Regions from separate parts of the Streptomyces capillispiralis genome, predicted to be linked through region 1. Evidence: riboswitches for the same ligand, from Rfam matches in the RefSeq annotation. Region 1 holds a riboswitch; each other region holds the start of a gene.
The links. A riboswitch is a leader RNA that binds a small molecule or an ion and turns the genes downstream of it on or off. The one in region 1 is predicted to bind cobalamin.

Region 1 (7,513 bases):
ATCTCCGGCACCACCCCCTGGGGCGGCGCCGCCACCCGGGGCATCAGCGTCCTGCACCTGAGCGCCACCGAGTACTTCGTCCACATGATCGGCCCCATGGCCCTCACCAGCCTGGCCATCATCGCCGTCGCCTACTGGCTCGGCCTGCGCGAGCGCCGCACCATCGACCCGGAGAAGCTCGCCGCCTACAAGCTGGAGATCGCCTCCGGCGAGGCGTTCGAACCGGTCAAGGCCGACTGGCGCCTGTGGTTCAACGCCGCCCTGACCCTGCTGCTGATGGTGCTGCTCATCCTCGAAGTAGCCGACCTGCTGGTGCTCTTCATGGTCGCCTTCGTCATCGCGCTGCTCGTCAACATCCGCGCCATCGGCGACCAGCAGGACCTCATCAAGCGCCAGGCCGCCAACGCCGTCCCGGTGATGATCCTCGTCCTGGCCGCCGGCGTCTTTACCGGCATCATGACCGACTCCGGCATGATCAAGGCGATGGCGGACGCGGCCCTGGCGATCGTCCCGGAGTCCTGGGGCAGCACCATCCCGCTGTTCACCGCGGTCCTCGCCCTCCCGCTCGGCTTCTTCATGTCGAACGACGCCTACTGGTTCGGCGTCGTCCCCGTCCTCGCCGAGTCCGCCGCCCACTACGGCATCGACGCCAACCAGGTCGCGCGCGCCGGCGCCATCGGCCAGATCCTCCACAGCATGGGCCCGACCAGCGCACCCCTGTGGGTCCTGCTCGGACTGGTCAAGGCCGAACTCGGCGACTTCCAGAAGCTCGCCCTGCGCTGGGGCGTCCCCGTCTCCCTCGCCTACATCGTCTTCGCCGTCGTCACCGGCGCCATCAGCGTCACCTGAGCGGCGCCCCCGCACGGAAACCCCGAGCACACCGGAGAAACACCCTCATGATCCTTTCCACCGACCCGGCCACCGGCACCGAACTCGCCCGCTACAGCCCCCAGTCGCCGCAGGAGGTCGACGGCGTCCTCGACGCCGCGGCCGAGGCCCAGGCCGCCTGGCGCCGGCGTGACATCACCGAGCGCACGCCGCTGCTGCGGGAGATGGCGCGCGTCCTGCGCGAGGGCCGGGACACCTACGCGGCGCTGATCACCGCCGAGATGGGCAAGCCGATCACCGAGGCCCGTGCCGAGATCGACAAGTGCGCCCTGACCTGCGAGTACTACGCCGAACACGCTCCGGAGCAGCTCGCCGACCGGCCGGTCGCCTCCGACGCCGCCGAAAGCGCCGTCGTCTACGACCCGTTGGGCGTGGTCCTCGCGGTGATGCCGTGGAACTACCCGTTCTGGCAGTTCTTCCGCTTCGCCGCCCCCGCCCTGGCCGCCGGCAACGGCGCCCTGCTCAAGCACGCCAACAACGTGCCGCAGTGCGCCCTCGCCGTCGAGGAGGTCGTCCGCGCGGCGGGCGCCCCCGAGGGCCTGTGCCGGACCCTGTTGATCGAGGTGGACCAGGTGGCCGGCCTCATCGCCGACCCGCGCGTCGCCGCGGTCACCCTCACCGGGTCCACCGAGGTCGGCGCGATCGTCGCCGCCCAGGCCGCGGCCGTACTGAAGAAGCAGGTCCTCGAACTCGGCGGCTCCGACCCGTTCGTCGTCCTCGCCGACGCCGACGTCGAGGCGGCCGCCGCCACCGCGGTCAGGGCCCGGTACACCAACGCCGGACAGTCCTGCGTCAACGCCAAGCGGTTCATCGTCGAGGAGGCCGTGGCCGACCGGTTCGTGGCGGCGTTCACCGCCGCGGCGGCGGCCCTGAGGACCGGCGACCCGACCGACCCGGAGACCGCGATCGGCCCCATGGCCCGCGCGAACCTCCGCGACACGCTGCACGACCAGGTGCGGCGCAGCGTCGACGCCGGTGCCGTCCTCGCCCTCGGCGGCGAGGTGCCGGACGGCCCCGGCTGCCACTACCCGCCCACCGTCCTCGACCACGTCCGCCCCGGCATGGCCGCCTTCGACGAGGAGACCTTCGGACCCGTCGCCGCCATCACCCGCGTCGCCGACGCCGACGAGGCGATCGCCCTGGCCAACCGCACCGAGTACGGCCTCGGCGCCGCCCTGTGGACCGGCGACCTCGACCGGGCCCGCCGGCTCACCCGCGTCCTCGACGCCGGTGCCGTCTTCGTCAACGGCATGGTCGCCTCCGACCCGCGCCTGCCCTTCGGCGGCATCAAGAGGTCCGGCTACGGCCGGGAACTCGGCGCCGAGGGCATCCGCGAGTTCGTCAACACCAAGACCGTCTGGATCGGCCCGGCCGCCTGACCACCCCGCTACCTGGAGAACACAGCGTGAACTGCCCCACCGACGAGCCCTGCTTCGCCTCCTTCCCGCCCGCCGTCCTGCGGCCCGCCGAACTGACCGCGTTCAGCCGGGGCGGCGGCGCCCGCACCATCCCCCTGGTCACCCGGGCCGTCGGCGCCGAGGTCTTCCTCACCGGCCAGACCCTCTTCGAGGGCGGCGCCGGCATCGCCCTGCACACCCACAACTGCCCGGAGAGCGTCACCATCCTCGAAGGCGACGCCATCGTCGAGATCGACGGCACCGAGCACCGCGTGACCCGCTTCGACACCACCTACGTCCCCGCCGGCACGCCCCACCGCTTCCGCAACGCCTCCGCCACCGAGCCGATGCGGATCCTGTGGATCTACGCCTCCGTCGACGCCACCCGCACCCTCGTGGAGACCGGCGTCACCGCGCGCGTCGACGCCGAGCACGCCAGGGCCGCGGCCGAGCCCCGCGACTGAACCGCACCACAGCACCCCGACGCCCCGACGCCCCGAGAAGCAGGAGAGCAGCACCACCGTGATCACCGAGATCGCCCGGATCGAGATCCGCCCGGGCCAGGAGGAGGAGTTCGAGCGGGCCGTCGCCGAGGCGGTGCCGCACTTCCTCGCGGCCGACGGCTGCCACGGGGTCGACCTGCTCCGCAGTGTCGAACACCCCTCCCGCTACCGGCTGACGGTCCGGTGGGAGACGGTCGAGCACCACATCGTCACCTTCCGCGCCTCCGAGGGCTTCGCCCGCTGGCGGGCCCTGGCCGGACCGCACTTCGCCGCACCGCCGCAGGTCGAACACGTCGTCTCCGTCCTCGCACCGTGAGGTGAGACGCACGAAGGGGGGCGGTTCCCGCACGGGAACCGCCCCCTACCTGCGCTTCGCCGTGACCCTCCTCGACCACGCCGTCCTCACCGACCCGTCCGGCACCCGGGCGAAGCACCAACTCGCCCGGCTCCACGTCCGTATGGGACGGGCCGCCGAGGCCGCCGGACGCCGCCGACGCGGTGGAGGCCCGGTGGTGCGGCCGGAGCCCGTGATGGGAGGATGTCGGGCGACAGGGCGACGGCGGACGAGGAAGCCGGTGCGAATCCGGCGCGGTCCCGCCACTGTGATCGGCGAGCGGATCCCGACGCGCCACCGCCCGGGGCACCGGCGGGAAGGCCGGGACGAGCATCGACCCGAGAGCCAGGAGACTCACGCGGTCGCCTCCTCGACGGACCACCGGGGCGGATCTCCCCGGAGAGAGGAGCGGCGCCCCATGCCCGCGCCACAGCCCGGAGCAACGCCGGACGCCCGGATGACCGACGGAACGATGACCGACGGAACGATGACCGACGGAACCGTGGCCGGCGGACCGTTGGCCGGCGGACCGTTGGCCGGCGGACCGGTGGCCCGCGGCACGGACACCGGTGAGGTGACGACCGGTTCGGTGCCGTGCCGCATCGTCGTGTGCCGGGACTGCTGCTGCGGCAGCCCCAAGGTGACCGGCGTCGACCACACGGCCCAGACGGACCGTCTGCGCGAGGCGGCACCGGTACGGGTCTCCGACTGCCTCGACGTCTGCGAGCAGGCCAACGTCGTCGTCGTACAGCCCTCCACCGAGGGCCGTGCCGCCGGTGGCCGGCCGGTGTGGCTGGGGCTGGTCAACGACCCGGACGCCACCGAGGACATCGCCGCCTGGGTCCGCGCGGGAGGCCCCGGCATCGCGCCCCTGCCGGACATCCTCGACCTCTACACCCTGTCACCGGCACAGCGCCGCACCCCCGGACGACCGCTGCCCTGATCCGCGTCCCGTCCCGGCGGCGGTCCGGCGCACCGCCGGGCATGCCCGCCCCGGCGACGGGTACGACCCTCCCGTACGGGGGCCGCGGAAGCGGCCGGAGAGCGAGGAGTGGCGGAAGTGATTCGGAAGATGCAGGCGGTCGCGCTCGACTGCGCCGATCCGGTACGGCTCGCGCGGTTCTACGCGGATCTGCTCGGTGGCCGGGCGGTCCCGCACCCGGAGGATCCCGACTGGGTCGAGGTGCACGGGTTCGAGGGGACACCGCTGGCCTGCCAGCGGGTGGACGGCTACCGACCGCCCGAATGGCCCGGTCAGGAGCGCCCGCAGCAACTGCACCTGGACTTCGACGTGGACGATCTCGACGGCGAGGAGAAGCGGGCGCTCGCCCTCGGCGCGACCGTGCTGGAGCGGACGGACCAGATCCGCCCGGGGACCAACTGGCGCGTGTACGCGGACCCGGCCGGCCACCCGTTCTGCCTCTGCCTCCACTGAGCGGGCCTACTTGGAGGTGACCCGTCCCACCGGATCGGGGTCGGCCGCCAGAGCCTCGCACATGGCCTGCCAGGTGGGGTCGCCGGGACGGAGTCGGGTACGGAGGTAGGCCGCCGTGAGCCGGGCGAGGGCGGCGACCCGTCCGGGGTTCTCGTCGGTGGTCTCGGCGGCGTCGTATCCGGCGATCCCGCCGAGCCCGTGCTCCGCGCCGAACAGGGTGAGCAGGCTCTTGGGCCCGGGGGCCAGGGTGTAGGGGTCGACGTGCCAGTCCGGCCCCCTGTCCGTGAAGTGCCGGGAGTCGTCCTCGTCGCCGGCGACGACCAGCGCGGGCGTGGTCATCGTGGAGAAGTCGATGGTCCGGAAGATCGGCAGCGAGTCGGCCATGGGTCCGTTCAGGACGTCACCCCTGCCGGGTGCGGCGAGCAGCACGCCCGCCGTGATCCGGGGGTCGCGGAGGCTCACCGTTCCCCCCTCGTCGGGGTCGGTGACCCGGGCGCCGAGCAGGAGGCTGGAGGTGAAGCCGCCGAACGAGTGCCCGGCGACCGCGACCCGGGTGTGGTCGATCCGCCCGGCGAGCAGCGGCACGGCCTTCTCGATCACGTCGAGCCGGTCGAGGATGTGCGACATGTCCTCGGAGCGCGAGCGCCAGAAGAACGGCGCTCCGGGGGCGTCGGCGACCAGGTGGCTCAGCGTCCTGGAGGTGAGGTGGGTCGGCTGGACGACCACGAATCCGTGGGCGGCCCAGACGTCGACGAGCGGTGCGTAGCCGTGGAGCGAGGAGAGGTGGTTCGAGGGGCCGTGGCCGTGGGAGAGGAGGATGACGGGGAGGTCCGTTCCGGTCGCCGGCGCGGAGACCCGCACCTCGAGGTCGACGGGACGTCCGGGTACGGAGAGGACCACGGGGCTGTAGGACAGGACCGGGGCCGGTGCGCCCAGGGGGCCGGCGCCGGTGGTGGTGGATGTGCTCATGATGAGGGGTTCCCTTTCGGTGGCACCTGCTGCCCGCCGGTCTCCCGCGACCGGCGAAGGGCGAGGTGGTCAGAGGTGTGCCGCTTCGACTAACCTGAAGCGGAGCGTTGCTCCATTTAGTATCCGGAGCGCTGCTCCGTTTTGTCAACCGGCGCAGGAGGAATGCGTGATGGCCCCCGACAGCACGGCAGGGCAGTCGTCGTCCCGAGGCAAGCGGGCCGACGCGCAGCGCAACCGGCAGACGGTGCTCGCCGCCGCCGCCGAGGTGTTCGTCACCTCCGGGGTCGACGCGCCCATCCGCCAGATCGCGGCCCGGGCGGGCGTCGGGATGGCCACGATCTACCGCCACTTCCCGACCCGGGCGGACCTCGTCACCGCCGTCTACCGCCACCAGATCGAGGCGTGCGCCGAAGCCGGCCCGAAGCTGCTGGCCGACGCCGACTCCCCGTTCGCCGCCCTGAGCCGGTGGATCGACCTCTTCGTCGACTTCCTCGTCACCAAGCACGGACTCGCCGACGCCCTGCAGTCCGACGACGACCGCTTCGCCGCGCTGCACACCTACTTCCTCGACCGCCTGCTGCCCGTCTGCGCCCAGCTGCTCGACGCCGCGGTCGAGGCCGGCGACATCCGGCCCGGTACGCAGCCGTACGAGCTGATGCGCGGCATCGGCAACCTCTGCATCGGACGCGACGACGACCCCCGCTACGACCCCCGACGCCTGATCGCCCTCCTCCTCCGAGGACTCCAGCGGTCCCCCGCCACCTGACCCAATTCGTTTGCCGCGGTCCGGTCCGCTCGGATAGGAAGCGTGCATGCTGAAGGGCGACAAGGTCGGGCTGAGGGCCCGGCACGAGGACGACATCCCGGTCCTGCGAACCGAGCTCTACGACGACGTCGTCAACTCCGCGCGGGCCGAGGCCGGACCGTGGCGGCCGATCGCACCGGGCTCCAAGGACCCACGGCTCGTGGTGGACGACGAGGCGGACGGACGCGTCCCGTTCTCCGTGGTGGAGCTGGCCGGCGGCACACTGATCGGCACCGCGACGCTGTGGGGCATCGACACGCACAACCGGTGCGCGCACATCGGGCTGGGACTGCTGCCGTCCTCGCGCGGCCAGGGCTACGGCACCGACGTGGTCGCGGTGCTGTGCCACTACGGTTTCGTCGTGCGCGGCCTGCACCGGCTGCAGATCGAGACGCTGGCGGACAACTCCGCGATGCTGCGCTCCGCCGAGCGCAACGGCTTCGTCCGCGAGGGCGTACTGCGCTCCTCGGCCTGGGTGATGGGCGAGTTCCTGGACGAGGTGCTGCTCGGACTGCTCGCCCAGGACTGGAAGCCCGCATCGAAGGGCTAGCGGGACCGGGCGGGCCGCGCCGGGCCCGGCGGTGCCGTCGGGGTGAACGCCGCGCGATAGGCGGTGGGTGTCGTCCCGAGGGTGCGCCGGAAGTGCAGCCGGAGGTTCGAGGGGCTGCCCAGACCGCACCGGTCGGCTATCTGGTCCACGGCGAGTCCGGTGCCCTCCAGCAGCTCCCGGGCGCGGTCGAGCCGGGCGGCGAGCAGCCACCGCAGGGGGGTCGTGCCGGTCTCGGCGACGAACCGCCGGGCGAAGGTCCGCGGCGCCATGTGCGCGTGCGCGGCGAGCAGGGGAACCGTCAGCGGCTCGTGCAGCCGGGCCAGGGCCCACGCCCGGGTGGGCGCGAGGGTGACACCACGGGTGTCGGGGGCCAGCGGCCGTTTGATGTACTGCGCCTGCCCGCCGTCGCGGTGGGGAGCGGACACCAGGGCGCGCGCCACCTGGTTGGCCGTCCGCGAGCCCAGGTCGCGTCGCACCAGGTGCAGGCAGAGGTCGATGCCGGCGGCGACGCCCGCCGAGGTCAGCACCTGCCCCTCGTCCACGTAGAGCACGCGCGGGTCCACCGACACCCTCGGATACCGTGCCGCCAGTTCGCCGGCGTACTGCCAATGGGTGGTGGCCGTACGGCCGTC
Region 2 (7,513 bases), 5.5 Mb from region 1:
GAGTTCGTGCGCGCGGTAGAAGAGCACGCCGACGGTGGGCCGGCCCTCGGCCGCGGTCCGCTCGCCGTGCACCCCGTACTCGGGCATCTTCCGCGGCCCGTCGAAGCCCTCGCCGGTCAGCAGCACGGTGTCCGACAGGAACCGCGCCAGTTCGGTCAGGTTCTCCGGGCCGCCCTCGACGAGGTAGCGCAGCGCCTCGGCCACCACACCGGCCGGCACCGACGACTCGGCCATCAGCTCCGCGTCCGGCACCGTCTCGCCGCCGAGCAGCACGGTCGGGATCCCGGACGCCTTCAGCGCCGCGAGGCCGTCCTCCCAGGCGCGCTTGCCGCCCAGCAGGCGGACGACGGCGAGGTCCGCGCCGTCGAGCAGCGCGGGCAGCTCCTCCGCCACGTCCACCCGGGTCGGGTTGCCGATCCGGTAGGAGGCACCGGAGGCGGCCCGGGCCGCCAGCAGATCGGTGTCGGCGGTCGACAACAACAACACAGTGCTCATGCGGGCGCTCCCGGTGGAATGAAAGGCAGTCCTTGCGGCGCGCCGGACTCGATGAGCCGCCACAGCGCGTCCGTGTCCGCGTGCTGTTCGATCAGGTCGCCGAGCCGGTCGAGCTGCTGCTCGCGCAGCGCGGCGAACGAGGTGCCGGGGGCCGGTACGAAGCGGCGCCCCGCGGCGGCGGCGACCTCGCGCAGGAAGGCGCGCCGGAAGCCGTCCGACTCCAGCGAGCCGTGCCAGTGCGTGCCCCAGGTCTGGCCGACCCGGCAGCCGTCGAGGAACGGCTCACCGCCCGTGACCTCGGCGACCCCGTGGTGGATCTCGTACCCCTCGACGGGCTCCCCGAGGGCGTCGCCGGACGGCCGGGCGAGGGTCTTCTCGCGGGCGAACCGCACCCGTACGGGCAGGATGCCGAGCCCGTCCACATGCCCCGCGCGGCTCTCGACCTCGTCCTCGATGTGCTCCCCGAGGATCTGGAAGCCTCCGCAGATGCCGAGCACGGGCCGCCCCTCGGCCGCCCGCCGCTTCAGCGCGTCCGCGAGCCCGCGCTCCCGCAGCCACCGGAGCGCCCGCACGGTGCCGCGCGTCCCCGGTACGACGACGAGGTCGGCGTCGGCGAGTTCCTCGGGCCGGTCCACGAACCGCACCACGACGCCCGGTTCGGCGGCGAGCGCGTCGACGTCCGTGAAGTTGGACATCAGCGGCACCGCGCACACCGCGACCCGCAGGACGTCCTCGCCGGCCGGCGCGGCCACCTCCGACTCGCGCACGGCGCCGCGCAGCGACACGTTCAGACCGTCCTCCTCGTCGATGCCGAGGCCGTGCCGGAACGGCAGCACGCCGTAGGTCCGGCGTCCGGTCAGGCCGTGCAGCATCTCCAGACCCGGCTCCAGCAGCGAGACGTCGCCCCGGAACTTGTTCACCAGGAACCCGGCGACCAACTGCTGGTCCTCGCGGGACAGCAGGGCGACGGTGCCGAAGAACGACGCGAAGACGCCGCCCCGGTCGATGTCGCCGACGACGAGCACGGGCAGCCCGGCGTTCCTGGCGATGCCCATGTTGACGATGTCCGTCCGCCGCAGATTGATCTCGGCCGGACTGCCGGCCCCCTCGCAGATCACCGCGTCATACGTGCCCCGCAACTGCTCCAGACAGTCCAGCACCGTGCCCAGCAGCCGCTGCTGGCGCCCGCCGTGGTACCCGCGGGCGCTCAGCTCGCCGACCGGCCGGCCCAGCAGCACCACCTGGCTGGACTGCTCGCCGCCCGGCTTGAGCAGCACCGGGTTCATCAGCGCGGTCGGCTCGACGCGGCAGGCCTGGGCCTGCATCGCCTGCGCCCGCCCGATCTCGGCGCCCTCCCGGGTCACGAACGAGTTCAGCGACATGTTCTGCGCCTTGAACGGCGCGACCTTCACGCCCTGGCGCACCAGCCACCGGCAGATCCCGGCGGTCACCACGCTCTTGCCGGCGTCCGAGGTGGTCCCGGCGACCAGCAGACCCCCACCGCTCACGATGCACGTCCCTTCATGACGCTCCGCGCGAGGACGCCGGCCCCGAGCGCGAGCCAGCCGACCCGCCGCGAGAGCCGTACCGCCCGCTCGATGTCGGACACGGCCACGGCCCGGCCGCCGCCGTTGAGGGCGGGCCGGTGCTCGACCCGCCCGCCGTAGGAGAGGGTGCCGCCGAGCCGCACCCCGAGCGCGCCCGCGAAGGACGCCTCCACGGGACCGGCGTTGGGGCTCGGATGCCGGTGCGCGTCGGTCCGCCACGCCCGCACGGCACCGCGCGGGTCCGGTCCGGCGAGCGCGGCGAGTACGGCGGTCAGCCGCGCCCCGGGCCATCCGGCGACGTCGTCGAGGCGGGCGGAGGCCCAGCCGTAGCGGCGGTAGCGGGGGGACTTGTGGCCGACCATCGCGTCCAGGGTGTTGACGGCGCGGAAGCCCAGCAGGCCCGGCACCCCGGCGACGGCGCCCCACACCAGGGCGCCGACCACGGCGTCGGAGGTGTTCTCGGCGACGGACTCGACCACCGCGCGGGCGATCCCGTCGGCGTCCAGGGCCTGGGGGTCGCGGCCGCACAGGTGCGGCAGCCGGGCCCGGGCCGCCTCCACGTCCCCGGCCTCCAGCGCCGCGGCGACGGCACGGGCCTCCCGGGCCAGCGAGGTGCCGCCGACGACGGCCCAGGTGGCGACGCCGGTCAGGGCGACGGAGGCGGCGGGGGAGGAGCGCACGAGGCGTGCGGCAAGGCTTCCCAGCGCGACGGTCCCGCCGACGCACACGGCGGTGTGCACGGCGCCCCGGCCCCGGTCGTCCCGCCACAGCACTCGTTCCACGGCGGCCGCGGCCCGCCCGAAAGCGGCGACCGGGTGCCCGCGGCGGGGATCGCCGAGCAGCAGGTCGCCGAGGAGGCCGGCGGCGGCGCCGTACGCGAAGACGCGATCGGCACCCATGGGGTCAGCCGGCCGGTGTTCCGGAGGAGGGGGTGGCCCCGGGGAGGGGCGGGGCGTCGCTGATCGACCTCGACGGGCAGCCGCGCATGGCGTTGGGTCCTCACTCAGGGTGTCCGCGCCCTGGTTCGACGAGACCGGCGGTGAGAGTTCCTGGCTCCCGGGGTGTGCACCCCGGTGACAGTGGCGGGACCGCGCCGGATTCGCACCGGCTTCCTCTCCTGCCGCCGTATTGGCTGAGGCAGTCCACCACGGCCCCGGAAGGGCCGTCAACTTGCCGTTGACCTGCGGGGCTGAAGTGTGCTGAGGCCCACAGAGGGGTTCCGGTGGGTGACGGCGGGCGGGGTGCGCACACGCCGACGGGCGGTGCGGGTGCCGGGGCTCCCGCACCGCCCGTCGGACGGAGACGCTCGGGTGGTCAGGCCATGATCAGGTAGATCCCGTAGGCCACCGCCGCCGCGCACGCCGCGAAGCAGGCGTAGGCGCCGGTGACGGCCAGGGCCGCGGACCGGCCCTGGGCTGCGGCCCGCTCCTGGCGGGACAGACCGTTGATGCCGAGGGTGAACAGGGCCACCAGGGCCACGGTGACCACGAGGCTGACGCCGAACACGGAGCCGAGGGCCGCCCAGTCGATCTTCATGGTGCTCTTCTTCCTTCGTACCGGGGCGCGGTCAGACGGTGGTCTTGGCCTGCGGGGCCGCCGGGTCCGTGGACGCCGGGGCCGCGATGGAGGCGGCGAGTTCGTCGGTCACGGTGCCGGCCGGGGGCGGGGTGACGGCGGCGATCGCCTGGGTCACCACGCCGGAGGGCTCCTCGCCGGGGACGTCGTGGTCGTTGACGTTGGTGTGGTCGACGACCTCACGCCGGGAGATCTTCCAGATCGCCGCGCTGGAGGCGACCAGGAAGACGGCCACGAGGGCGGTGCCCCAGTCGCCGAAGCCGCAGACCCACTCGGCGAGCGCCGCGACCAGGGCCGCCGCGGGCAGGGTGAGGCCCCAGGCGATGAACATCCGGGTGGCCGTCGACCAGCGGACGACGCCGCCCCTGCGGCCCAGGCCCGCGCCCATCACGGAACCGGAAACGGAATGCGTGGTGGAGAGCGAGAAGCCGAGGTGCGAGGAGGCCAGGATGACCGTCGCGGCGCTGGTCTGGGCGGCGAAGCCCTGCTGCGGCTGGAGGTCGGTCAGGCCCTTGCCCATGGTGCGGATGATGCGCCAGCCGCCGAGGTAGGTGCCGAGCGCGATGGCGATGCCCGCGGAGAGGATGACCCACATGGGCGGGTCGGAGTCGGGGGCGAGGGTGCCGCCGGCGACCAGGGCGAGGGTGATGATGCCCATCGTCTTCTGGGCGTCGTTGGTGCCGTGGGCCAGCGAGACCAGGCCGGCGGAGGCGATCTGCCCGGCGCGGTAGCCCTTCTCGGAGGCCTTGCCGTCGGCCTTCCGGCCCAGGCGGTAGGTCAGCCGGGTGGCGAGCATCGCGGCGAGGCCGGCCACCAGCGGGGCGGCGATCGCGGGGATGAGGACCTTGGTGACGAGGACGTCGCCGTGCACCGCGCCGAAGCCGGCGGAGGCGACGGTGGCGCCGATCAGGCCGCCCATGAGGGCGTGCGAGGAGCTGGACGGCAGACCGACCAGCCACGTCAGCAGGTTCCAGAGGATCGCGCCGACCAACGCGGCGAAGATGACCTCGGGACGGATGCCGGCCTCGTCGACGAGGCCCTTGGAGATCGTGTTGGCGACCTCCACCGAGAGGAAGGCGCCGACAAGGTTCAGCACGGCGGACATGGCCACCGCGACCTTGGGCTTGAGCGCACCGGTCGAAATGGTCGTTGCCATCGCGTTCGCGGTGTCGTGGAAACCGTTCGTGAAATCGAACGCGAGTGCGGTTACCACCACAATCGCGAGGATCAGCGAGAAGCCTTCCATTTACCCAGGCAATCGTTCGAGGTCATTGGCTGGTCGACCGTAGGTAACCAGGGTGAACGGAAGATGAACTGGAATGGGCGTCGTGGTGACCGTAAAAGGGGGTCGCCGCTCCGCCGGATGGCGGGGGTCGCCCGCCGTGCCCCTGGGCTGCCCCGTGCCCGGCGGGGCGGGCGCCCGCGGCGCACCGCTTCAGCCGATCGAGTGAGCCGTGGAAGAGATTCCGGTCACTCGGGAGGGTGCCCGCGCCGCGCGGCGGGCCGGCCGGCCCGGCGGGACCCCTGGTGCCGCCGGGCGCAGCGGGGGTCGCGGTAGGTGGTGGCCTCGGTCGCCTCGACGTGGACGAAGCGGGCGCCCGCGGCCTCGGCGGACGGCCGGTCCACGCCCTTCTGGCGCGACGGCCGACGGCCGGCGGACGGCGGACGCGCAGGCGGGGCCGACGGCCTGCCTGGCAGGATCGCGGCATGGCTGAGCAGCGGCGGGGCGGACGGGAAGCGGGGGACGCCGGGGGTGGCGCCCGGGGCGTGGGGGACGCGCGGGGGAGGCGTGTGCCCGAGGAGGAGGCGCGCGCCTGGGCGGACCTCGTCGAGACCGCGCGCCGGACCGTCGCCGACGGGCTCGTCGTGGGCACCTCCGGCAACGTCTCGGTGCGGGTCGGCGACACGGTCCTGGTCACTCCGTCGGGAGTGCCGTACGACCGGCTGACGCCGGACGACGTGACCGGTGTCGACCTCACCGGCCGGCAGGTCCTCGGCTCGCTGGTGCCGACCAGTGAGCTGCCCCTGCACCTCGCGGTCTACCGCACCACCGGCGCGCGCGCCGTGGTGCACACGCACGCCGTGCACGCGACGGCCGTCTCCACGCTCGTCGACGAGCTGCCGCTGATCCACTACATGGCCGCGGCACTGGGCGGCCCCGTCCGGGTCGCCCGCTATGCGACGTACGGCACCGACGAGCTGGCCGGGAACATGCTCCGCGCCCTCGACGGCCGCACCGGCTGCCTCCTGCAGAACCACGGCACCGTCACCCACGGCACGACCCTCGCCCAGGCCTACGACCGCACGGCCCAGCTGGAGTGGATGTGCCGCGTCTGGCTGACCGCCTCCTCGGTCCCGGGCCTGTCCCCGCGCCTGCTGACCCCGGAGCAGCTGACGGAGGTGGGCGAGCGCCTGCGGGGGTACGGGCAGCGGGGCTGACGGCGGGGGCCGGAACCAGCGCCCGGACGGCCGCGACCCGGGGGCGTGCGGGCGGGCGTGCGGGCGCCGGCGCCGCGCGGGTGCCCACTGGCCGGTCGTGCCGTCCGACAGGACACTGGAGAACGTGCGCACTGCCAGAGCGACGGCCGCTGCCGTCACCGCCGTGATAGGGGCCGGTGCCGCCGCGGTGGCCGCCGGCCGGTTCGCCAGCGACGCCGCCCTCCGGATGCCCCCGGGCAGACCCCTGCCCACCGAACCCCGCCTCACCGTGCACTCCACCGCGGCCGGCCGGGTCAGCCTCACCCGGGACCTCGCCGCCCTGCGCCCCGGCCGCTACGGCCTCGCCGGTGACGGCTTCCACGCGGTCGTCGGACCCGTGCGGGACGACACCGTGCACAGCGCCGACACCGTCGTCCGCAGCCTGGAGTGCGTCACCCACGGCACCCTCGAACCCGGCGACCGCGCCTGGTTCACCCCCAACCTGTACGTGGGCGACCCCCGCACGGCCCTCGGCCTCGACCACACCGACCTCGACATCCCCGGGGAACTCGGCTCCCTGCCCGCCTGGTTCGTGCCGGCCGCCCGGGACACCTGGGTGATCGCCGTCCACGGCATCGGCACCACCCGGGAACACACCATGAACCTCATGGAGGTCCTGCACCGTCACCGCTTCCCGGTGCTCGCCCCCGCCCACCGGGGCGACCCCGGCGCACCCCGCTCCCCGGACGGCCTCCACCACCTCGGCGAGACCGAGTGGCGCGATCTCGACGCGGCGATGCACCACGCCGTGCGCGCGGGCGCCCGGCAGGTCGTCCTGTACGGCTGGTCCACCGGCGCCACCATGGCGCTGCGCGCCGCCGCCCGCTCCGACGTCCGCGCCCACGTCGCCGGGCTCGTCCTGGACTCCCCGGTGCTCGACTGGGAGGCGACCCTGCGCGCCCTCGCCGCGGCCGGCCGCACCCCGGGCGTCCTGCTGCCGCTCGCCGTCCGCGCCGCCCAGGGCCGCACGGGCCTGTACGGCGACCGCAGCCCCGGCGCCGTCCACCTGGACCGGGTCGCCGTCCCCACGCAGATCTTCCACGGCCCCGACGACACGGTCGCCCCCTGGCGCTTCTCCCGCCGCCTCGCCGCCGACCACCCGAACACCATCACCCTGCACACCGTCGCGGACGCTCCCCACGCCGCCATGTGGAACGCCGACCCGCAGGCCTACGAAGAGGCCCTGAGGCGCTTCCTCACCCCGTTGATGTGACCGTGCCCCCGAACGGCCCACGGCCGGTGCCGAGGATTCCGTTTATCGCCGTACCAGTGGCCTGATTCCCTCCCTCCGACCGCGTCCGGGGCCGCCGCGCGGGCCGCTCCCGGGCCCTCGTCCGCATTCCGTTTGGGTTTTCGGACCGTCAACCGGAAGACTGCACCCGTGACGTCCCGTATCCCGCGCGACTCCAGGCTTCGAC
Region 3 (7,513 bases), 2.0 Mb from region 1:
CTCTGTTAGATTGGGATTGGTCTAAACCACCTGAGTCGAGTCCTCCTGAAGATCGGCAGGCCCCACCGTGGAAGTTGTCATCGTTGCGGACGCCCAGGCGGGCGGCGAGCTCATCGCCGGGGCCTTGGCGCAGTTGCTGCGGCGCAAGCCCGACGCCCTGCTGGGCGTGGCCACCGGCTCCACGCCGCTGCCCGTCTACCAGGCCCTGGCCGCCAGGGTCCGCTCCGGCGACACCGACGCCTCGCGGGCGCGGATCGCCCAGCTCGACGAGTACGTGGGGCTGCCCGCCGACCACCCCGAGTCCTACCGCTCGGTGCTCCGGCGCGAGGTGCTGGAACCGCTCGGCATCGGGATGGACGCCTTCATGGGCCCCGACGGCACCGCCGAGGACGTCCAGGGCGCGTGCGAGGCGTACGACAGGCGGCTGGCGGAGGCCGGCGGCGTGGACCTCCAACTGCTCGGGATCGGCACGGACGGGCACATCGGCTTCAACGAGCCGTGTTCCTCGCTCGCCTCGCGCACCCGGATCAAGACGCTCACCCAGCAGACCCGGGTGGACAACGCCCGCTTCTTCGACGGCGACATCGACCAGGTCCCCCACCACGTCATCACCCAGGGCATCGGCACCATCCTGGAGGCCCGTCACCTGGTGCTGCTGGCCACGGGCGAGGGCAAGGCCGACGCGGTCGCCGCGACCGTCGAAGGACCGGTGGCGGCGGTGTGCCCGGCGTCCGCGCTCCAGCTGCACCCGCACGCCACGGTGGTCGTCGACGAGGCCGCCGCGTCCAAGCTGAAGCTCGCCGACTACTTCCGGCACACCTACGCGAACAAGCCCGAGTGGCAGGGCATCTGACCACCGACCGTGGACTAGACCAGCCGTGGTCGCAGGAGTATACAGAGGGGATCACGGAGCGTGCGGGGCACAGCCCCGCCCCGAGCCGTGCCACGATGTCAGCCGTGGCCGATGGGGATGTCGGTCGTTTCGGCACCCGGAGCCGGGAAGGCAGAGCATGAGCACCGACGTCAGCAGTGCGGAGAACGAGGGTGGGACTGCGGTCCGTACGGCGCGCGTGCCCAAGTACTACCGGCTGAAGAAGCACCTGCTCGACATGACCGAGACGGCGTCGCCCGGTACGCCGGTCCCGCCCGAGCGCACCCTGGCGGCGGAGTTCGACACCTCGCGCACCACCGTGCGCCAGGCGCTGCAGGAACTCGTGGTCGAGGGGCGCCTGGAGCGCATCCAGGGCAAGGGCACCTTCGTCGCCAAGCCCAAGGTGTCGCAGGCGTTGCAGCTCACCTCGTACACCGAGGACATGCGCGCCCAGGGGCTGGAGCCCACCTCCCAGCTGCTGGACCTCGGGTACATCACCGCCGACGATCGGCTCGCCGGGCTGCTCGACATCACGCCCGGCGGGCGGGTGCTGCGCATCGAGCGGCTGCGCATGGCCAACGGTGAGCCGATGGCCATCGAGACGACCCATCTGAGCGCCAAGCGCTTCCCGGCGCTGCGCCGCAGCCTGGCGAAGTACACCTCCCTCTACACCGCCCTCGCCGAGGTGTACGACGTCCACCTCGCGGAGGCGGAGGAGACCATCGAGACGTCCCTGGCCACCCCGCGCGAGGCCGGTCTGCTCGGCACCGACGTCGGCCTGCCGATGCTGATGCTGTCCCGGCACTCCCTGGACCGGGACGGACAGCCGGTGGAGTGGGTGCGCTCGGTGTACCGGGGTGACCGGTACAAGTTCGTCGCCCGCCTGAAGCGCCCCCAGGACTGAGCCCCCAGGACTGAGCCCGCGGGACTGAGCCCCCGGCCGGTACCGGGCCGGGTCCGCGCCCACCGCGGACCCACTCCGCAAACCCGGCGAAGCGGGTGGTTGACAAGGATTTCGTTGCTGTTGCCTCTCGGTTGAGCGGCGCCTGGGTACCGCTATGCGGACGAGGGGTTACGACCAAGCCGCCCCCTGACCTAGATTTCCTGCGCATTACCGCCGGTGATCAGTGAGGGGACGGAGCCGTCAGATGTCACAAGCCCCAGAAACCAGAGGAGGGCCGGTGGTGACGCCCGTGCGCGTCGTCATCGCCCTCTGTCTCGTCGCACCGTTCGTGGCCATGCTGTGGGTCGGGTCCTACGCGAAGACCGACCCCCAGTTCATCGGCATCCCGTTCTTCTACTGGTACCAGATGCTGTGGGTGCTGATCTCCACCCTGCTGACGATGGTCGCGTACAAGCTCTGGCAGCGTGACCAGCGCGGCCGTGCCGCTTCGAAGGGCGGTGCGGCCCAGTGAACGAGGGCGTCAACGGCGTGGCACTCGCCGTCTTCATCTTCTTCTTCCTGCTGGTCACCGCGATGGGCTTCCTGGCCGCGCGGTGGCGCAAGGCCGAGAACGAGAACAGCCTCGACGAGTGGGGCCTGGGCGGGCGCTCCTTCGGCACCTGGGTCACCTGGTTCCTGCTCGGCGGCGACCTGTACACCGCGTACACCTTCGTGGCCGTCCCGGCGGCGATCTACGCGGCGGGCGCGGCCGGCTTCTTCGCGGTGCCGTACACGATCCTGGTGTACCCGCTGATCTTCACCTTCCTGCCGCGGCTGTGGTCGGTGTCGCACAAGCACGGCTATGTGACGACGTCCGACTTCGTGCGCGGCCGGTTCGGCTCCAAGGGGCTGTCGCTGGCGGTCGCGCTCACCGGCATCCTGGCGACGATGCCGTACATCGCGCTCCAGCTGGTCGGCATCCAGGCCGTGCTGGACGTGATGGGCGTCGGCGGCGGCGAGGACACCAACTGGTTCATCAAGGACCTGCCGCTGCTGATCGCGTTCGGTGTGCTGGCGGCGTACACGTACTCGTCGGGGCTGCGGGCCCCCGCGCTGATCGCGTTCGTCAAGGACACGCTGATCTACCTCGTCATCGCGGTGGCGATCATCTACATCCCGATCAAGCTGGGCGGCTTCGACGAGATCTTCGCCTCCGCGCGGGAGGCGTACAGCGAGACCAACCCGGCCACGGGCGCGCCGCGCGGTGCGCTGGTGCCGGGCGAGGCGGGCCAGTGGACGTACGCCACGCTGGCGCTGGGCTCGGCGCTCGCGCTGTTCATGTACCCGCACTCGATCACCGCGACGCTGTCCTCGCGCAGCCGTGAGGTGATCCGCCGCAACACCACGATCCTGCCGCTGTACTCCCTGATGCTGGGTCTGCTGGCGCTGCTCGGCTTCATGGCGATCGCGGCCGGCGTGAAGGTCAGCAACGGCCAGCTGGCGATCCCGCAGCTGTTCGAGAACATGTTCCCGGACTGGTTCGCGGGCGTGGCCTTCGCGGCGATCGGCATCGGCGCGCTGGTGCCGGCGGCGATCATGTCGATCGCGGCGGCGAACCTGTTCACCCGCAACATCTACAAGGACTTCATCAAGCCGGACGCGACCCCGGCGCAGGAGACCAAGGTCTCCAAGATCGTCTCGCTGCTGGTGAAGGTGGGCGCGCTGGTCTTCGTCCTGACCATGGACAAGACGGTCGCGATCAACTTCCAGCTGCTCGGCGGCATCTGGATCCTGCAGACCTTCCCGGCGCTGGTGGGCGGCCTGTTCACCCGCTGGTTCCACCGCTGGGCGCTGATCGGCGGCTGGGCGGTCGGCATGATCTACGGCACGGTCGCCGCCTACGGGGTGGCCTCGCCCACGCAGAAGCACTTCGGCGGTTCGGCCAAGGAGATCCCGGGCATCGGCGAGATCGGCTACATCGGTCTCACCGCCTTCGTCATCAACGTCCTGGTGACGGTGGTCCTCACCTTCGTCATGCGGGCCGTCAAGGCGCCCGAGGGCGTCGACGAGACCAAGCCGCAGGACTACACGGCGGACGCGGGCGACCCCGGCGTCGAGGTGGAGCTCCCGCCGGCCACGGCGGGCAGCACGCACTGACCCCTCGCGGGCACCGGGCGACGGGCCGTCGGAGAAATCCGGCGGCCCGTCGTCGTACCCGTCCGGCACACTCCCCTCATGGACATCGTCATCCGGCCGGTGGTGGCCGGCGAGTACGGGGAACTGGGCGAGATCACCGCGCGGGCCTATCTGCTGGACGGGCTGCTGGACTTCGGGGAGAGCGACGCGTACCTGGACGTGCTCAGGGACGTGGCGGGGCGGGCGGCCGCCGCCGAGGTGCTGGTCGCCGTGGAGGGCGGGGCGCTGCTGGGCGGGGTGACCTTCGTGCCGGACGGCGGGCCGATGGCCGACATAGCCCGGCCCGGCGAGGCGGAGATCCGGATGCTCGCGGTCGCCCGCGCGGGCCGGGGGCGGGGCGCCGGGGAGGCCCTGGTGCGCGCCTGCGTCGACCGGGCGCGGGCCACCGAGGGCTGCGTACGGGTGGTGCTGTCGACCCAGCGCACCATGCGCTCCGCCCACCGCATCTACGAACGGCTGGGTTTCACCCGCACCCCCGCGCGCGACTGGAACCCCCTGCCGGAGCTGGACGACATCACTCTCCTCACCTATGAGTTGACGCTCTGAAAGCAGCGCGACACAACATATGGGGTTGTCGGCGACACCCGGCACAAGATGTATGCTCATGCTCGCTGTCGCCGCAGGGGAATCCGGTGCGAATCCGGAACTGTCCCGCAACGGTGTACCCATGCCCGCCCGCCTGCCGGAGCGCATGGGCGTCAGTCCGAGGACCTGCCGACAGTGCGCCCGGCCGTCCGGTCCGGGTGCCTGACGTCCGGGCCTCGTGGGATGGGCCGGTGGACGCGACGCCCCGTGCGCTCGTGTGCTGCCCCCTGCCCTCGTGAGGCCCCCTGCCGAGCGAGGGAGAGCCCCACGTGACCATCGCGCCAGCCGATCCGGCTTCAGCGACCGACGTGACCGAGGAGGGCGGCGGCCCCGGTGCCGCGCTGCTGCGCACCCTGACCGAGCTGACCGCCGACCTGCCCGACGCCGACCCCGGACGGGTCGCCGCCGCCGCGCTGCGCGGCCGGTCCGCCGGAGCCGACGAGGCGGAGCTGCGGGAGCTGGCCACCGAGGCCGCGGCCGGGCTGATCTCCGAGGACCCGGCCTACTCCCGGCTCGCCGCCCGCCTCCTGACCATCGGCATCCGCGCCGAGGCCGCCTCGCAGGGCGTCACGTCGTTCACCGGGTCCGTCGCGACCGGGCACCGCGAGGGTCTGATCGCCGACCGGACCGCCGCGTTCGTCCGGCTGCACGCGGACCGACTCGACGCGCTCGTCGACGAGTCGGCCGACGACCGCTTCGGCTACTTCGGCCTGCGCACCCTCTACAGCCGCTACCTGCTGCGCCACCCGGTCACCCGCAAGGTCGTCGAGACGCCCCAGCACTTCCTGCTGCGCGTCGCCGCCGGTCTCGCCGAGGACGACACCGCGCGCGCGGCGGACGAGGTCGCCGGGCTCTACGGCCTGATGAGCCGCCTGGACTACCTGCCCTCCTCCCCCACGCTGTTCAACTCCGGCACCCGGCACCCGCAGATGTCGTCCTGCTACCTCCTGGACTCCCCCAGGGACGAGCTGGACTCGATCTACGACCGCTACCACCAGGTCGCCCGTCTCTCCAAGCACGCCGGCGGCATCGGCATCGCCTACTCCCGCGTCCGCTCCCGGGGTTCGCTGATCCGCGGCACCAACGGGCACTCCAACGGCATCGTCCCGTTCCTGAAGACGCTGGACGCCTCGGTCGCCGCCGTGAACCAGGGCGGGCGGCGCAAGGGCGCGGCGGCGGTCTACCTGGAGACCTGGCACTCCGACATCGAGGAGTTCCTGGAGCTGCGCGACAACACCGGTGAGGACGCCCGCCGCACGCACAACCTGAACCTCGCGCACTGGGTGCCGGACGAGTTCATGCGCCGGGTGAACGCCGACGCGCCCTGGTCGCTGTTCTCCCCGGCGGACGTGCCCGAGCTGGTCGACCTGTGGGGCGAGGAGTTCGAGGCGGCGTACCGGGCGGCCGAGGCGAAGGGCCTGGCGCGGAAGACCCTCCCGGCCCGCGAGCTGTACGGCCGCATGATGCGCACCCTCGCGCAGACCGGCAACGGCTGGATGACCTTCAAGGACACCGCCAACCGCACCGCCAACCAGACGGCCGAGCCGGGTCACGTGATCCACTCGTCCAACCTGTGCACGGAGATCCTGGAGGTCACCGACGACGGGGAGACGGCGGTCTGCAACCTGGGCTCGGTCAACCTCGGCGCGTTCGTCGACCCGGCGGCCGGTGACATCGACTGGGAGCGGCTGGACGCGACCGTCCGCACGGCCGTCACCTTCCTCGACCGGGTCGTGGACATCAACTTCTACCCGACCGAGCAGGCGGGCCGCTCCAACGCCCGCTGGCGTCCGGTCGGCCTGGGCGCGATGGGGCTGCAGGACGTCTTCTTCCAGCTGCGCCTGCCCTTCGACTCGCCCGCGGCGAAGGCCCTGTCCACCAGGATCGCCGAGCGGATCATGCTCGCCGCCTACGAGGCCTCCGCCGACCTCGCCGAGCGGGACGGCCCGCTGCCCGCCTGGGAGAGGACCCGCACCGCCCGGGGCGTGCTGCACCCCGACCACTACGACACGGACCTGGCCTGGCCGGAGCGCTGGGCGGCGCTGCGGACCCGGATCGCCGCCGTCGGGATGCGCAACGCGCTGCTCCTGGCGATCGCGCCCACCGCCACGATCGCGTCGATCGCGGGCGTGTACGAGTGCATCGAGCCGCAGGTGTCCAACCTGTTCAAGCGCGAGACGCTGTCGGGTGAGTTCCTCCAGGTCAACTCGTACCTGGTGAACGACCTGAAGCGGCTCGGCGTGTGGGACGCGCGCACCCGTGAGGCGCTGCGCGAAGCGGGCGGCTCGGTGCAGGACTTCGCGTGGATCCCCGAGGAGGTGCGCGGGCTGTACCGCACGGCGTGGGAGATCCCGCAGCGCGGTCTGATCGACATGGCCGCCGCCCGCACCCCGTTCCTCGACCAGGCGCAGTCGCTGAACCTGTTCCTGGAGACGCCGACCATCGGCAAGCTCTCCTCGATGTACGCCTACGCCTGGAAGCAGGGCCTGAAGACCACGTACTACCTGCGCTCCCGCCCGGCGACCCGGATCGCCCGCGCGGCGCGCGCCACCACCGTGCCCGTCCAGCAGCCGGCCGATCCCGAGGCCGTCGCCTGCTCCCTTGAGAACCCCGAGTCCTGCGAGGCCTGCCAGTGATGACCAGCGAACCGAAGAACCTGCTCGACCCGGGCTTCGAACTGACCCTGCGCCCCATGCGCTACCCCGACTTCTACGAGCGCTACCGGGACGCCATCAAGAACACCTGGACCGTGGAGGAGGTCGACCTCCACTCCGACGTGGCGGACCTCGCGAAGCTGACCCCCGCGGAGCAGCACCTCATCGGGCGGCTGGTGGCCTTCTTCGCCACCGGTGACTCGATCGTGGCGAACAACCTGGTGCTGACCCTCTACAAGCACATCAACTCCCCCGAGGCGCGGCTGTACCTGTCGCGGCAGCTCTTCGAGGAGGCGGTGCACGTCCAGTTCTACCTGACCCTGC
Region 4 (7,513 bases), 1.0 Mb from region 1:
GGCCGGGGACAACTCCACCGTCATTCAGGGGCGCGACATCACGCTGCGGTGACCGTGTCCCAGTGGACCGTGCGGTCGCACCAGCGGTCGAGCAGGGTCTGGTCGTGGCCCACGGCCAGCAGTCCCGCGCCCGTCGCCGCGCGGTAGTCCTCGACGACCGCGACCAGCGCGGCCGTGGTGGAGGCGTCCAGCATGGCGGTCATCTCGTCGCAGATCAGCCAGCGGGGGCGCAGCACCAGCGCGCGGGCGAGGCAGGCGCGCTGGAGCTGGCCGTCGCTGACCTCGTGGGGGCGGCGGGTGAGCAGGTCGGGGGTCAGGCCGACGGCGTCGGCGAGTTCGGTCACGCGCCCCGGGACGGCCTCGCGCCGGCCGGTCGCGCGCAGGGGTTCGGCGATCAGGTCGGTGAGGCGCAGCCGGGGGTCGGCGGAGAGGCGGGGCTGCTGGAACACGACGCCGAAGGCGGTGCGCTGTGCGCGCGGGGCGCGGTGGCGCCAGCGGCGGACCGGGGCGCCGTCGACGAGGAGGGTTCCGGAGTCGGGGCGGTGCAGGAGGGCGGCGACCCTGGCCAGGGTGGACTTGCCGCAGCCGCTGGGGCCGAGCAGGCCGACGGCCTCGCCGGGGGCGACGGTGAGGGAGGCGTCGCGGACGGCGGGGGCGCGCCGGTCGTAGCCGGCGGTGATGGCGCGCAGTTCAAGCACGGATGTCCTCCGGGGTGGCGGCCGGGACCGGGTGGTGGCAGGCGACCGACCCGGTGAAGGGCGGAAGCGCCGTGCACGCCCCGGTGGCCCGTTCGCAGCGGGGGGCGAAGGCGCAGCCGTCGGGGAGGTCGCCGAGTGCGGGGGGCAGTCCCGGAATGGGGGTGAAGGCCCGGTCGGGGAGGGCCTCCAGCAGGCCCCGGCTATAGGGGTGGCGGGGGCCCGGGGCGCCGAAGAAGGCGTCGGCGTCGGCGAGTTCGACGATCCGGCCGGCGTACATGACGGCCACGCGGTCGGCGACGCGGGCGGCCGCCGCCAGGTCGTGGGTGATCATCAGCAGCGCCCGGTCGCCGTCGGTGTCGACGTGGCGGCGCAGTTCGTCGACGGTGCGGTCCACCAGGTCGCGGTCGAGTCCCGTGGTGGGTTCGTCGGCGAGCAGCAGGGGTGCCCCGCCGACCAGGGCGAGGGCGGTGGCGGCGCGCTGGGCGAGGCCGCCGGAGAGTTCGTGCGGGTAGCGGTCGAGGTGGTCCGGCGGGAACGCGGCACGGGCGGCGGCCCGTTCGGCGGCCTCGCGCAGGGCCGCACGGCCCCGTACGCCCCTCAGTTCGGCGACCGTCTCCTCCAGTTGGGAGCGGATGGTGCGGACGGGGGTGAGGTGGGCGGCGGGGCTCTGCGGGACGAGGCCGATCCTGCGGCCCCGCACGGTGCGGGCGAGGGTGCGTTCGCCGGCGGTGAGCAGGTCGAGGTCGTCGAGCCGGGCGCTGCCCGCGGTCTGGGCGTTGGCGGGGAGCAGGCCGAGCAGGGCGGAGGCGAGGACGGACTTGCCGCAGCCGCTCTCGCCGATCAGGGCGAGGCACTCGCCGGGGCGCACGTCGAAGCGGGCGTCGGTGACGGCGGCGATCCGGCGCCCGCCGGGCAGCAGGAAGCGCACCGACAGGCCGCGCACCGACAGGACGGGGGGTCGCTCGGTCACAGCATGAGCTCCGATCGGCGGCGGGGGCTGATCCGCTCCCGCCAGACACCGGCGAGTCCGGCGACGGCGAGGGTGGGGACGATCAGGAAGAGGCCGGGGAAGAGGGTGGGCCACCACTGTCCGGCGAGCAGGGAGCCGCGGGCGCCCTGGATGAGGGTGCCGAGGCTGGCGGTGTGGGCGGGCAGGCCCAGGCCGAGGAAGGACAGCGCCGACTCGTGCCACATGGCGTGCGGCACCATGAGGACGGCGGCGAGCCCGGCCTGCGGCAGTACGGCGGGCAGCAGGTGCCGTACGGTCACCCGCCACCGGGAGGCGCCGCCTGAGACGGCCGCGTCGAGGTGGGGGCGGGAGCGCAGCGAGAGGACCTCGGCGCGGACGATGCGGGCGGTGGACAGCCAGTGGGTGAGCGCCACGGAGATCACCACCGGCCAGACGCCGGGGCGGAACATGGCCACGATGAAGACGCCGAGCAGCAGGTGCGGGACGGAGGAGAGGGTGTCGACGAGGCGCATGACCGCGCGGTCGGCCCAGCCGCCGAGCGCCCCGGCGGTGGCGCCGACGGCGGTGCCGATCACGGTGGCGGTGAGCGCGGCGACCACGCCGACCAGCAGGGAGACCCGCAGGCCGTAGACGCAGCGCAGCAGCAGGTCGCGGCCTACGTCGTCGGTGCCGAAGGGGTGGTCCCAGCTGGGCGGCAGGAGTTTGGCGGCCAGGTCCACGCTCTGCTGGTCGAGTTGGACCAGGGGCGGTACGAGCAGGACCGCGAGGACCGTCACGGCGACGAGGGTGGCGGAGACGCGCAGCCGGAGGGTGTGCGTGGAGCGGCGGGCGGTGCCGTGCGAGCGCCAGGCGGTGTGCTTGGTGTCGGCGGTGGTGTCAGCCATGGGAGTCACATCTCATTCAGCTTCACCCTCGGGTCGATCAGTCCGTAGAGCAGGTCGGCGAGCAGGTTTCCGGCGAGGACGGCGGCGGTGGCGAGGGTGGTCAGCGCGGCCAGCAGCGGGAAGTCGACGGCGGTGGCCGCCTCCACGGTGGCCGCGGCGATGCCCGGCCAGCTGAACACGGTCTCCACCAGCAGGGCGCCGGTGATGAGTTCGGGGACGCGGGAGCCGATCAGGGTGAGGACGGGCAGCAGTCCGCTGCGCAGGGCGTGGCCGAGCAGGACGGTGCGTTCGGCCAGGCCGCGGGCCCTGGCCCCGCGCACCGGGTCCTCGGCGAGGGCGTCGCCGACGCCCTGGCGGACGTACAGGATGAACCAGGGCAGTTGGGAGACGGCGAGGACGCCGGCGGGCAGGACGAGGTGGCTCACCACCTGGCCGGCGGTGACGTGGTCGCTGCCGGTGTCGGTGAGGCCGCCGGCCGGCAGGACGTCCAGGTTCAGGGCGAACAGCCAGATGGCGAGCAGGGCGATCCAGAAGACCGGGGCCGCCTCCAGGGAGTACGCGAGGGAGGTGACCGTGCGGTCGAGGAGCGAGCCGGGGCGGCGGGCGGCGAGCACGCCGAGCAGGGTGCCGAGCAGGACCGCCGCGGCGAACGCGACGGCGCACAGCAGCGTGGACCACACCAGGCGTTCGCCGATGACCTCGGCGACCGGCTGGCGCATGACGGTGGACCGGCCGAAGTCGCCGCCGAGCGCGGAGGTGAGCCAGTCCCACCAGCGGACGGCGAACGGCCGGTCCACGCCGAGGTTGTCGCGCAGCCGGTCCAGGGTCTCCTGGTCGGCGCCGAGCGCGGCGGTGCCGGCGTAGGCCTTGACGGGGTCGAAGGGGGAGGCGGCGGCCACGGCGAACACGCCGAAGGTGACGACGAGGAGGACGGGCACGGCGAACAGGGCCCGCCGTGCCGTCAGTCGTGCCATCGCCGCCCAGGGCAGGGGTGTCATGCGCGGGGCTGCCAGTCCTCGGCGTTCCACCAGGGGCCGCTGGCGAAGCCGTGCTCGTGCGGTTCGGTCTGGGTGGTCAGGCCCTCCCAGCGGTCGGCGAGGACGTAGAGGTGGTCGATGTGGGTGAGGACGGTGTAGCCGGGGTTCTTCACCAGTTCGCGCTGGAGCGTGTCGTAGGCGGCCTCGCGGGCCTTGGCGTCCTGGGCGCGGCGGCCGGTGTCGAGGGCCCGGTCGACGGCCGGGTTGTCGTAGCGGGCCATGTTGTTGAAGCCGTCGCCGGCGAGGGAGGAGTGCAGCAGGGTGTAGAGGCCGAAGTCGGGGTCGCCGGTGCTGCCGAAGCCGGCGAGCACGGCGTCGTGCTTCATCCGGGGTTCGATGACCTCCCAGGTGGCGCTCTCCACGCGGACGTCGATGCCGGCCTCCTTGGCGTCGGAGGCGTAGGCGAGGGCGTGGTCCTGGCGGACCTTGTCGCCGGAGGGGTAGTAGAGGGTGAACCGGGCGGGGCGGTTGGCCTTGGCGCGGACGCCGTCCTTGCCGGGCTTCCAGCCCGCCGCGTCGAGGATCCTGCCGGCCTCGGCGAGGTCCCGGGGGCGTTCGATGCCGTCGGCGAACCAGGGGTCGTCGACGGGCAGCGGTCCGTAGGCGGGGCGGCCGGCGCCGTCGAGGATCTTGTCGACCATGGCCTCGCGGTCCACTGCGAGGTCGAGGGCGCGGCGGATCGCGGTGTCGCCGGTGACCGGGTCGCCGGTGGGCAGGGTGACGGCGCGGAAGTCGTAGGAGGTCGCCCGGTAGGTCTTCTTGTCGTCGTCGCCCTTGAAGGTGGCGGCGAGGTTGGGCGGGAGGGTCGCTCCGTCGAGGTCGCCGGAGCGCAGCCGGGTGGCGCGGACGTCGTCGTCGGCGATGATCGCCATGGTGAGCTTTTTCACCTTCGGCGCGCCGCCCCAGTAGTCCGGATTGGCCTTGAAGGTGAGCTTTTCGCCCTTGCTCCAGCCGGTGAGGACGTACGGTCCGGTGCCGACCGGCTTCGTGTTGAAGGAGCCGGTGTTGGGGTCCTGTCCGCCGGCGACGTGCTCGGGGACGATGGGCAGGACCGTGCGGGCGGCGAAGGCCGCGTAGGGGTGGTCGAGGGTGAAGACGACCTTGCCGTCGCCCTCCGCCCGGACCTCGTCGATGACGTCCAGTTCGCTCCGGGCGGTGTTGTTCGTCCGGTCGTCCAGCACGGTGCGGTAGGTGAAGACCACGTCGTCGGCGGTGAGCGGTTCGCCGTCGCTGAACCTCACGCCCTCGCGCAGGGTGTACGTGTAGGTGCGGCCGCCGTCGGTGACCTCGGGGAGCGCCTTCGCCAGCGCGGGCTTCAGTTCCATGGCGGCGTCGCGGGCGAGGAGGCCGTCGAAGATCTTGGAGTTGCCGTCCTTGCCGTAGCCGAGCAGGGGGCTGAGGGTGTCCGGTTCGGACGGGACCCCGATCACGACGGATGCGGCGGACGCGCCGCCGTCCTCGCCGCCGCCGCCCGGCGCCGAGCAGGCGGCGACGGCGCCGGCCATGGCCATCGCCGCGGCGGCACCCCGTATTCGTCGGGTCGTCATCGGTCCTCACATCCCTGATGCCTGAAAATCGTTGTTGCATATTAAGTGCAGCAAGGCTCTACCCAGGACGGCGGCCCCTCAGTCCACGGCCTCGACGGACGGCGCCGCCCGTGTCAAGTGCGCAGGTGTGCGCCGGGGTGCGAGCCGTCGGGCGCTGTCCGCGCGCCCCCGTGGCCGCTTGTCACCGGACCGGAACCGGCACTACTGTCGCCACGCCTTGGTGACGGGAAATCGGTGCGATACCGGTGCGGCCCTCGCCACTGTGATCGGGAAGTCCGGCTCCAGTCCTCACGGACGGCCACTGGGTCCTTCGGGACCCGGGAAGGCGGAGCACGGGCGGTGGTACCCGTCAGCCAGGAGACCGGCCAAGGCGCGTCAACCATCCACGAGGTGCTGGAGAGGGTCTGCTGAGCCATGCACATAGCCGAGGGTTTTCTGCCGCCGGCGCACGCGGTCGCCTGGGGCGCCGCGTCGGCGCCGTTCGTCGTCCACGGAGCCCGGTCACTCGTCCGTGACATCAGGGAACGGCCCGAGAGCACCCTGCTGCTGGGCGCGTCGGGAGCGTTCACGTTCGTGCTGTCCGCGCTGAAGCTGCCGTCCGTCACCGGCAGTTGCTCCCACCCCACCGGCACGGGGCTCGGCGCGATCCTGTTCCGGCCGCCGGCCATGGCGGTGCTGGGCACCATCACCCTGCTGTTCCAGGCGCTGCTGCTCGCCCACGGCGGGCTGACCACGCTGGGCGCCAACGTCTTCTCGATGGCGGTCGCCGGTCCCTGGGCCGGGTACGGCGTCTACCGGCTGCTGCGCCGGTACGGCGTGCCGCTGATGCCGGCGGTGTTCTCCGGCGCGTTCGTCGCCGACCTGGCGACCTACTGCGTGACCAGTGTGCAGCTGGCGCTCGCCTTCCCCGACCCGGGCAGTGGATTCCTGGGCGCGCTCGGCAAGTTCGGCTCCATCTTCGCCGTCACCCAGATCCCGCTCGCGGTGAGCGAGGGCCTGCTGACCGTGCTGGTGATGCGCATGCTGGTGCAGTCGAGCAAGGGGGAGCTGACCCGGCTCGGGGTGCTGGTGACCTCGGCGGCCGGACGGACGACGGCCGACTCGACGGGGGCGGTGACCCGATGAGCCGCAACGCCAGGATCAACACCCTGCTGCTGGTGCTCGTGGCCGCGCTCGCGGTGCTGCCGCTCGCGCTCGGACTGGGCGACCACAAGGAGGAGCCGTTCGCGGGCGCGGACGCCGAGGCGGAGACGGCGATCACCGAGATCGACCCGGACTACGAGCCGTGGTTCTCGCCCCTGTACGAACCGCCGTCCGGGGAGATCGAGTCGGCGCTGTTCGCCCTCCAGGCGGCGATCGGCGCGGGCGTCCTCGCGTACTACTTCGGGGTGCGGCGCGGACGGCGGCAGGGCGAGGCGCGGGCACGCGCGCGGAGGGAGGAAGGACCGGGGCCCGACGCCGGGGCCGGTGAGGCCGGGGCCGGGGCCGGTGAGGCCGGGGCCGGGGCCGGCGGGGGCGTGGGCGGCGGGGCCGCGTCCCGGCGGGGGGACTGAGCCCCCCGTGCTGCCGATCGACGCGGCGGCCCACAGCAGCCGCTGGCGCCACCGTCATCCCGTGGACAAGGCCGTGCTGGGACTCGGGCTCACCCTGCTCGCGATCTCGCTGCCGCCCTGGCCGGGCGCGGCCCTGGTGCTGGTCACCGCGCTCGCGGTGCTGCTCGGCCCGGCGGGCGTGCCGGGCCGGCGGCTGTGGCGCGCCTACCGGGTGCCGCTGGGCTTCTGCCTGACCGGGGCGCTCCCGCTGCTGGTGCGGGTGGGCGGGCCGGACGGGTTCGTGTCCTGGGCCGCGGACGGGCCGCCGCGCGCCGGGGAGCTGCTGCTGCGCACGTCGGCGGCCTCCCTCGGCGTCCTGCTGTTCGCGTTCACCACCCCCATGTCCGACCTGCTGCCCCGCCTGGTCCGCGCCGGGGTGCCCGCGCCGCTCGTCGACGTGGCGCTGGTGACGTACCGGATGAGTTTCCTACTGCTCGACTCGGTGCGCCGGATCCGGCAGGCGCAGGCGGCCCGGCTCGGGCACACCACCCGGGCGGCGGCCTGGCGGTCCCTCGGCGGGCTCGGCGCGACCGCGTTCGTCCGGTCCTTCGACCGGGCGGCACGGTTGCAGAACGGGCTCGCCGGGCGCGGCTACGACGGCACCCTGCGCGTGCTGGTGCCCGAGGCCCGTGTCTCCGTCCGGTTCGCGGCGCTGAGCGTGGCGCTGCTGGCGGCGCTGGCCGCCCTGACCCTCGTACTGGAAAGGCCGTTGTCGTGAGCGAGTCCGTCCTGGTGGCCCTGCGGGGCGCGTCCTTCGCGTACGAGGACGGCCCTGCCGTGCTCAG

Region 2: it holds a riboswitch for cobalamin, as region 1 does, so the genes downstream of both, FHX78_RS27285 (cobalamin biosynthesis protein) here and FHX78_RS02860 ((2Fe-2S) ferredoxin domain-containing protein) in region 1, are expected to answer to the same signal.
Region 3: it holds a riboswitch for cobalamin, as region 1 does, so the genes downstream of both, FHX78_RS11345 (ribonucleoside-diphosphate reductase subunit alpha) here and FHX78_RS02860 ((2Fe-2S) ferredoxin domain-containing protein) in region 1, are expected to answer to the same signal.
Region 4: it holds a riboswitch for cobalamin, as region 1 does, so the genes downstream of both, FHX78_RS07170 (energy-coupling factor ABC transporter permease) here and FHX78_RS02860 ((2Fe-2S) ferredoxin domain-containing protein) in region 1, are expected to answer to the same signal.

Annotation. Positions count from the first base shown of each region.
Region 1 covers NZ_VIWV01000001.1:751,498-759,010, reverse strand. The annotation lists gene FHX78_RS02880 (CitMHS family transporter) at 1-849, shown strand, start outside; gene FHX78_RS02875 (NAD-dependent succinate-semialdehyde dehydrogenase) at 897-2,267, shown strand; gene FHX78_RS02870 (cupin domain-containing protein) at 2,294-2,749, shown strand; gene FHX78_RS02865 (antibiotic biosynthesis monooxygenase family protein) at 2,808-3,104, shown strand; cobalamin riboswitch at 3,355-3,477, shown strand; gene FHX78_RS02860 ((2Fe-2S) ferredoxin domain-containing protein) at 3,712-4,065, shown strand; gene FHX78_RS02855 (VOC family protein) at 4,183-4,557, shown strand; gene FHX78_RS02850 (alpha/beta hydrolase family protein) at 4,564-5,526, opposite strand; gene FHX78_RS02845 (TetR/AcrR family transcriptional regulator) at 5,696-6,292, shown strand; gene FHX78_RS02840 (GNAT family N-acetyltransferase) at 6,339-6,881, shown strand; gene FHX78_RS02835 (GlxA family transcriptional regulator) at 6,878-7,513, opposite strand, start outside.
Region 2 covers NZ_VIWV01000001.1:6,256,832-6,264,344, forward strand. The annotation lists gene cobN (cobaltochelatase subunit CobN) at 1-495, opposite strand, end outside; gene FHX78_RS27280 (cobyric acid synthase) at 492-2,003, opposite strand; gene FHX78_RS27285 (cobalamin biosynthesis protein) at 2,000-2,941, opposite strand; cobalamin riboswitch at 3,067-3,204, opposite strand; gene FHX78_RS27290 (hypothetical protein) at 3,357-3,578, opposite strand; gene FHX78_RS27295 (inorganic phosphate transporter) at 3,610-4,863, opposite strand; gene FHX78_RS36925 (hypothetical protein) at 5,088-5,243, opposite strand; gene FHX78_RS27300 (class II aldolase/adducin family protein) at 5,325-6,056, shown strand; gene FHX78_RS27305 (alpha/beta hydrolase) at 6,181-7,308, shown strand; gene FHX78_RS27310 (hypothetical protein) at 7,477-7,513, shown strand, end outside.
Region 3 covers NZ_VIWV01000001.1:2,757,734-2,765,246, forward strand. The annotation lists gene nagB (glucosamine-6-phosphate deaminase) at 68-853, shown strand; gene FHX78_RS11325 (GntR family transcriptional regulator) at 1,011-1,775, shown strand; gene FHX78_RS11330 (DUF3311 domain-containing protein) at 2,020-2,286, shown strand; gene mctP (monocarboxylate uptake permease MctP) at 2,283-3,911, shown strand; gene FHX78_RS11340 (GNAT family N-acetyltransferase) at 3,990-4,496, shown strand; cobalamin riboswitch at 4,509-4,683, shown strand; gene FHX78_RS11345 (ribonucleoside-diphosphate reductase subunit alpha) at 4,805-7,171, shown strand; gene FHX78_RS11350 (ribonucleotide-diphosphate reductase subunit beta) at 7,171-7,513, shown strand, end outside.
Region 4 covers NZ_VIWV01000001.1:1,760,551-1,768,063, forward strand. The annotation lists gene FHX78_RS07140 (transketolase) at 1-52, shown strand, start outside; gene FHX78_RS07145 (ABC transporter ATP-binding protein) at 39-698, opposite strand; gene FHX78_RS07150 (ABC transporter ATP-binding protein) at 691-1,668, opposite strand; gene FHX78_RS07155 (ABC transporter permease) at 1,665-2,552, opposite strand; gene FHX78_RS07160 (ABC transporter permease) at 2,558-3,526, opposite strand; gene FHX78_RS07165 (ABC transporter substrate-binding protein) at 3,547-5,136, opposite strand; cobalamin riboswitch at 5,338-5,520, shown strand; gene FHX78_RS07170 (energy-coupling factor ABC transporter permease) at 5,551-6,261, shown strand; gene FHX78_RS07175 (energy-coupling factor ABC transporter substrate-binding protein) at 6,258-6,689, shown strand; gene cbiQ (cobalt ECF transporter T component CbiQ) at 6,697-7,446, shown strand; gene FHX78_RS07185 (energy-coupling factor ABC transporter ATP-binding protein) at 7,443-7,513, shown strand, end outside.